DNA from 2 places in the Peribacillus sp. TH16 genome. Region 1 is predicted to be linked to the other one. Evidence: a T-box and tRNA genes for the amino acid it is inferred to sense, from the RefSeq annotation. Region 1 holds a T-box; the other holds one or more tRNA genes.
The links. The T-box of region 1 lies ahead of JFV29_RS20360 (valine--tRNA ligase). A T-box ahead of a tRNA ligase gene usually reads a tRNA of that ligase, here a tRNA-Val.
Positions count from the first base shown of each region.

Region 2: it encodes a tRNA-Val, which carries the amino acid that the T-box ahead of JFV29_RS20360 (valine--tRNA ligase) is inferred to sense. The anticodon was not compared.

Region 1 is NZ_JAEKEM010000009.1:1,306,365-1,309,789, forward strand. Features, by position in the region: gene JFV29_RS20360 (valine--tRNA ligase) at 1-2,009, opposite strand, end outside; T-box leader at 2,055-2,284, opposite strand; gene JFV29_RS20365 (hypothetical protein) at 2,521-2,712, shown strand; gene ysxE (spore coat protein YsxE) at 2,769-3,425, opposite strand, start outside.
Region 2 is NZ_JAEKEM010000002.1:1,285,959-1,289,383, reverse strand. Features, by position in the region: gene JFV29_RS06190 (YjcG family protein) at 1-63, opposite strand, end outside; gene JFV29_RS06185 (alpha/beta hydrolase) at 156-878, opposite strand; gene JFV29_RS06180 (phosphatidylglycerophosphatase A family protein) at 1,066-1,623, shown strand; gene JFV29_RS06175 (hypothetical protein) at 1,650-1,871, opposite strand; tRNA gene JFV29_RS06170 (tRNA-Val) at 2,079-2,150, shown strand; gene JFV29_RS06165 (type 1 glutamine amidotransferase domain-containing protein) at 2,558-3,082, shown strand.

The DNA of each region.
Region 1 (3,425 bases):
GTTTTCTTCGCTGCTTCGTCTTCGCCATATAACGGAAGTTTCGCCATTTCAATATACCAGTCACAGAAATCATCCCAAATGAAGTTGTAAAGCACACGGCCGACTTCACCGAACTCATAACGGTCAGCGAGTCTTGTTACGTTTGAAATCGTTTCGTTCAAACGCGTTAAAATCCATTTATCGGCTACAGATTTTTCACCGCTTAAATCGATTTCGTCATACGTCATGCCATTCATGTTCATTAAAGCAAAACGGGATGCGTTCCAGATTTTGTTGGAGAAGTTCCAAACCGCTTCCACTTTTTCGGTGCTGTAACGAAGGTCCTGACCTGGTGAGCTGCCCGTTGATAAGAAGTAACGCAGGGAATCAGCACCGTATTGATCGATAACATCCATCGGATCGACTCCATTACCAAGCGATTTGCTCATCTTGCGTCCCTGTTCGTCACGAACAAGACCGTGAATCAGTACATCTTCAAAAGGACGTTCGCCCGTGAACTCAAGTGCTTGGAAAATCATCCGTGAAACCCAGAAGAAAATGATATCATAGCCTGTCACAAGTGCTCCGGTTGGATAGTATCGTTTGAAATCAACGCTATCTTTGTCTGGCCAGCCCATAGTTGAGAACGGCCATAAAGCAGAGCTGAACCACGTGTCCAAAACGTCTGTATCTTGTTCCCAGTTCTCAGCATCCGCAGGCTCTTCATGTCCTACATACACTTCGCCTGTTTCCTTATGATACCAAGCCGGAATGCGGTGGCCCCACCAAAGCTGACGGGAAATACACCAGTCGCGAATATTTTCCATCCAGTGCAGATACGTTTTTTCGAATCGATCTGGAACGAAATGAACTTTTTCATCATCAGACCCTTTTTGAAGCTCAACTGATGTATCCGCAAGAGGTTGCATTTTGACGAACCATTGAGTCGAAAGATATGGTTCAACAACAGCACCGCTTCGCTCTGAGTGACCAACTGAGTGAAGGTGATCTTCTATTTTAAAGAGTACTCCTTCATCCTGAAGGTCTTTGACGATTTGCTTACGGCACTCGAAGCGGTCCATACCTTCGTATTTACCGGCCTTTTCATTCATCGAACCGTCTTCATGCATGACAAGGATGCGCTCCAAATTGTGACGGTTCCCAATTTCAAAGTCATTCGGATCATGGGCAGGTGTAATTTTAACCGCACCAGAACCGAATTCCATATCCACATAATCATCACCGACAATCGGAATTTCTCGACCTGTAATTGGCAAGCGAACCATTTTACCGATTAAATGCTTATAACGGTCATCTTCAGGGTGTACGGCAACAGCAGAATCGCCAAGCATGGTTTCTGGGCGAGTTGTAGCTATTTCAATTTCACCTGATCCGTCAACTAATGGATATTTCATATGGTAAAATGCGCCCTGAACATCTTTGTAAATAACCTCGATATCAGATAACGCTGTTTTCGTTGATGGATCCCAGTTGATAATGTATTCCCCGCGATAAATCAAGCCTTTGTTATAAAGGGACACGAATACTTCACGTACCGCTTTAGAAAGCCCATCATCAAGCGTGAAGCGCTCACGTGTATAATCAAGACCAAGACCAAGCTTTGACCATTGTTCACGGATATGACTCGCATACTCCTCTTTCCATTTCCATGTTTCTTCTACAAACTTCTCACGGCCTAAGTCGTAACGGCTTACGCCTTCTGCACGAAGCTTTTGTTCAACTTTTGCTTGCGTAGCGATACCAGCATGGTCCATACCTGGCAACCATAAAACGTCATAGCCTTGCATCCGTTTCATGCGAGTTAATATATCTTGAAGTGTTGTATCCCAAGCATGGCCTAGGTGCAGCTTACCTGTTACGTTCGGCGGTGGAATGACAATCGTATATGGCTCTTTTTTGTCATCACCTTTTGTTTCAAAAAACTTTCCATCAAGCCACCACTTATAGCGGCCTTTCTCTATCGTCTGCGGATCATATTTAGTCGGCATCGAAATTTGGTTCTCTTCCATAATCATTTCCTCCTTTTAAGGGCATAAAAAAAACTTCCATCATCACAAAAGGACGAAGGAAGTTGTTCGCGGTGCCACCTTTTTTCCGAAAAAGAAAAGAATCTTCTTCGGCTCTCAAATGGGATAACGGCTCTTCACCGGCCATCGCTACTAAATAACTTTCACGAAAACTGCTCGCGGACGACTTCTGATGCTGCCAACTTAGAAACCTCTCACCAACGGTTCCCTCTCTGAAAAGCGCATTTCATCTTACTATTTCCGGTCTTTGCATTCATTTATATTCATATGTAAAATCACTAAACGCATATAGTATATAGTACAAAAAAAATAGGGCTCCAGTCAATCATCTTTCGAATACTTTCTTAAAGTATTCTCACTTTAGGCTATTAAGTCTTGCCATTCAGTCTTTTTCTTTATTCTATCCTCTAAGATAAGTTCCTGTGACGGCTTTCTCACCTTTTCCACCTCATACCCATAGAATATAAGAAGTCCTACAAAGGAAGGTAATAATATGAAACGAAAATATTCCCCTTATACTTTACCGCCTTGGATGAAAAAATTCCGCGGTGTTTGCCAGCAGTTCATTATCCCTTTTATAGTATTCCAAGGGTTGCGGACGCTGATTTTCCCTACTTTCTTCGATATGCTTCTGCTAATCGCATTTATTTTCTTAGCTATGTCTTTATATTTCGAATGGATTTAATTATTCCCCTACAGAAAAAAAATATACATGACTGGAGGTAATCCAATCATGTATATTTAGCTTGGGGGTGATTGCTCTTCTTTAACAGCTTCAGTATCCGCCTTTTTCTTCTGTTCAATATCTTCGATTTTCATCACCATATATTCAATATTCTTCAGGAGCCAAAATTGCCGCTGCAGTTGGGTTACATTATCTAGTTCTGTTCTATGGCCTCTGCCGTCCGAATAATTCTTCACTATATCTAGAGCCGATCCCGGAAAAGCAAGATAGCTTTGCATCAGCAGCAATTCTTCTTCTTTTAACGGGAAATAACGGAGATAGTTATATAGCCAATCGACACAGTCATCACATTGGACAGGATAGGTCCTCGCCGATTTGACTAGGAATGGGAGTAAATCGAAATGAGGCGGTGCCGTATTCGAATTCTCGAAATTAATAAAGTAACCATATCCACGTTCATCATAAACAAAATGCTTTAATGAGACCTTTCCATGCGTGACAACAGTCCGGATTTTTTCACTTTCCTTTGTTTTTTCATACCACGTTTCAAACTTCTTAATCGAGTACCTCAGTGCCTGTGATATATCTGTGAAAAAGGAACAAACCGTCATTTCAAATGGAGACATATACCATTTCTTTTCACAGCTATCAATATACTCATCCATAAAATCCTTCTCGTTATTCCAGGAATCCAATGTTCGCTCATAATGAGA
Region 2 (3,425 bases), on a different contig from region 1:
TCGATAGGAGTTAGCTAAATCTTGAAGTTTTTTTGAAGGGAAAATTGCAACACCATATTTCATAATTGAAACCTCCTGAAATTTTTAATAGTTGTAATATTGTATTTGGATATGTTTTATAGAAACCTTTCTTAAAAGAAGGGTTTCTAGTTTTGTTAGAACATTTCCAATAGTGCTCTTTTTAAATCTGCCTGCCAATACTTCCAGGTATGATTACCTTCAAATTCTTCATAGAAGCAAGGAAATCCTTTTTGGTTTAATAATTTATGCAATTCCCGGTTAGGTTCTATAAAGTTAGCCCGATTTCCATCTGTCGTGGGAACATCGGTTTCCTCGGTCCCAATTACATGATAAAGTTCTAGGAGATGCGGATTCTCAAAATTACGGACGGCATCCAATACTGCTTCATTTGCAAGAGGAGATTGCATGATGCACTTCCCAAATGTATGAGGATATTGAAGAGCAGCCAATAAAGAAACAGTGCCACCAAGAGAGTCACCGATTAAAGCACGACCATGCCCCATTTGATAGGTTGGGAATTCATCATCTAAAAACGGAACAAGTTCATGGGCGAGAAAACGTATGTATTCAACGTGCTGTTCCCCATCTGGATGATATTTACGTCTGCGGTCAAATCGATCTTTATAAGGAATACCGACGACGATGATATTCTCAATTTCATCGTTCCCTAATAGTTCATCGGCTACGCGACCAATCCGTCCCATCTGAAAGTAATCACGGCCATCCTGAGCAATGACAAGCGAATATTTATATAGTGGAGAAAAATTAGCAGGCAAGTAAACAAGTAGCTCCAATTCTTCTGCTAAAGCTTCACTTTTAAACATGTACTCTTTTATCGTGCCTTTACGTAAACTCATTCTTCCGCACCTCTATAATTAATAATGAAAAACCACTTACTTGGCTATTTTATCACAGCTTCGCATCTTTTTCTCGTGACAAGAATTTCAAATAGAAAAATTTCATTTTATTTTCTGAAAATTTAAAATATAAGATGCTATAATGAAAGGATATAGAAAAATATTACAAAAAAGAGGTGGCAGAGAAATGACAGATGTACACGTACACAGCAGGGAAGTAACAAGAGCGGCTAAGCAAACATTAATAGAACGTGGTGTCAGTGTGGAAGCCATTGCAGAAATTGTATATGAATTGCAGTTCCCTTACAAAGCTGATTTGAAATTGGAGGAATGCATTCGCAGCGTAGAGCGCGTTCTTTTAAAAAGGGAAATTCAACATGCTATTTTAGTCGGTGTGGAGCTTGATAAACTTGCTGAGCAAAAGAAGTTATCAGAACCGCTGCAATCAATTGTTGAATCGGATGAAGGCTTGTTCGGAGTGGATGAAACCATTGCCTTTGGTGCAGTTCTAGGCTACGGAAGCATTGCTGTAACAACCTTTGGACATTTAGATAAAAATAAAATAGGTGTCATTCACGAACTGGATAAAAAGCAAGAAGGAGTCGTTCATACATTCCTGGATGATATCGTTGCAAGTATTGCTGCGAGTGCCGCTTCAAGATTAGCACATCGTCTTAGAGATGAAGAAGAATCATTAACTGAGAAAGAAAAGGACATTCAGGAAGAGGAAGAATTAATCGGTTAAATTTTTACGAAATAATACCATATTTTTCATCCGGATCTATCATACCTAGGTTTAATAAGGCGGGCAGAAAGAATATTGTCCATTTTAAATGTTCGTTTTGTCTGCCTTAGAAAACAATAGGCACGAATATGTCCTGGATTTATTTCAAGCACCTGAATTTTCCGCTGGGTAATCTTCCCTTGTTCGGAGAGATAAATAATCTCTAAGGGAATATTTTCCTCCATATGTTTACGAAGAATATATTTCATTTTTTATCACTCCTTAGCTTACTTTTATTATATACGAACGTATGTTTTTTATGCAAATAAAAAAAGAACACTAGTTCGTATTTTTGGGAGAGAAATTCCTTGAAAGATAAACATAAAATTTTTTTGAAATAATTCGTTGACTTTTTATTAAAAAAACTTATAATAAATTATGTACTTAAGTAATAGAACAAGCTAAATAATACATACGACTTGTTAGCTCAGTGGGAGAGCACTTCCTTGACAGGGAAGGGGTCGTGGGTTCGAATCCCTCACAGGTCATCCGAACGGCGGAAGCATTGTTAAGCAATGTTTTTGCCGTTTTTTATTTTATCATTTTACTATACAAAGAAGATCGTTACGTATAAACCTTACCCTCGAATATCTTGTTCGGGGGTTTTCTATGTCCATAGAATAGAATGGAACAGTGTCGATAATAGATATTTGAAAATGTAAATTTCTGTATGGGGAAATGCTAGTTTCGGAGAAAAAATCATGAAAGACTAAAAATTTAATTTCAAGGAAAATATTAAAAAGGTAATTAAATGGTAAAATAACTATGGGAACAGAGTAGCAAAAATAGATACTTTCATTGTTATATTAAAAGATTAGCTGGTAGCAGGAAAGGGCAATATATGTGGAAGTAAGTGAAGGGGAACCATGTATTTTAATAAAGAAGGAGAGATTACATGCGATTAGTAGGAAAGAAAATTATCAGTCTTGTGCACCATGATTTCGAAGATTTAGAGCTCTGGTATCCAATCTTGCGTTTAAAAGAAGAGGGAGCGATTGTTCACCTCGCTGGAGAAAAGGCGAATGAAACATATATTGGAAAATATGGTGTGCCTGCTGTATCAGATTTTGCATATAGTAGTATTAAAGCGGATGAATATGATGCCATCCTTGTCCCAGGAGGTTGGGCCCCTGATAAAATTCGTCGTTTTCCTGAAGTGATTACACTTATCCAGAACATGGAAAAAAGTAAAAAGCCAATCGGACAAATCTGTCATGCAGGATGGGTCTTAATCTCTGCTAAAATTTTGCAGGGGAAGAATGTTACGAGTACACCTGGTATTAGAGATGATATGGAGAATGCCGGGGCAACATGGATAGATAAGGCTGTTGTAGTAGACGGACATCTTGTATCCAGCAGACGTCCTCCAGATCTTCCAGATTATTTAAGAGAATTGATAAAAGTAATTGAAAAACGTTAAAACATAATATGACAAAAAAAGTGGTTTTTCCTCATGGAGAAATCACTTTTTTATCAATGAATTTCTGATTAATTTTTAGAAAATATAATAAAGAACGAACCCGGAATGTTAGTAATTATGGTCTCAAAATTGTAACCGCTTATACAGTAAAATTCAGGATACAGTAAACAAGGGCCTCGGGCACTGGTTGGGAAGTGTTATTGAGATGTTTGAAGGTAAGGTAAAAATCAGAAGAGGATAAAAAGTATTCGTACCAACTAGCAATTCTTTATTAAAAGAAATAAGTCAAAAAAAAGAAATAAGTCAAAACTCTAAGAAGCGGGTGTCGTTAACGACACCGGCT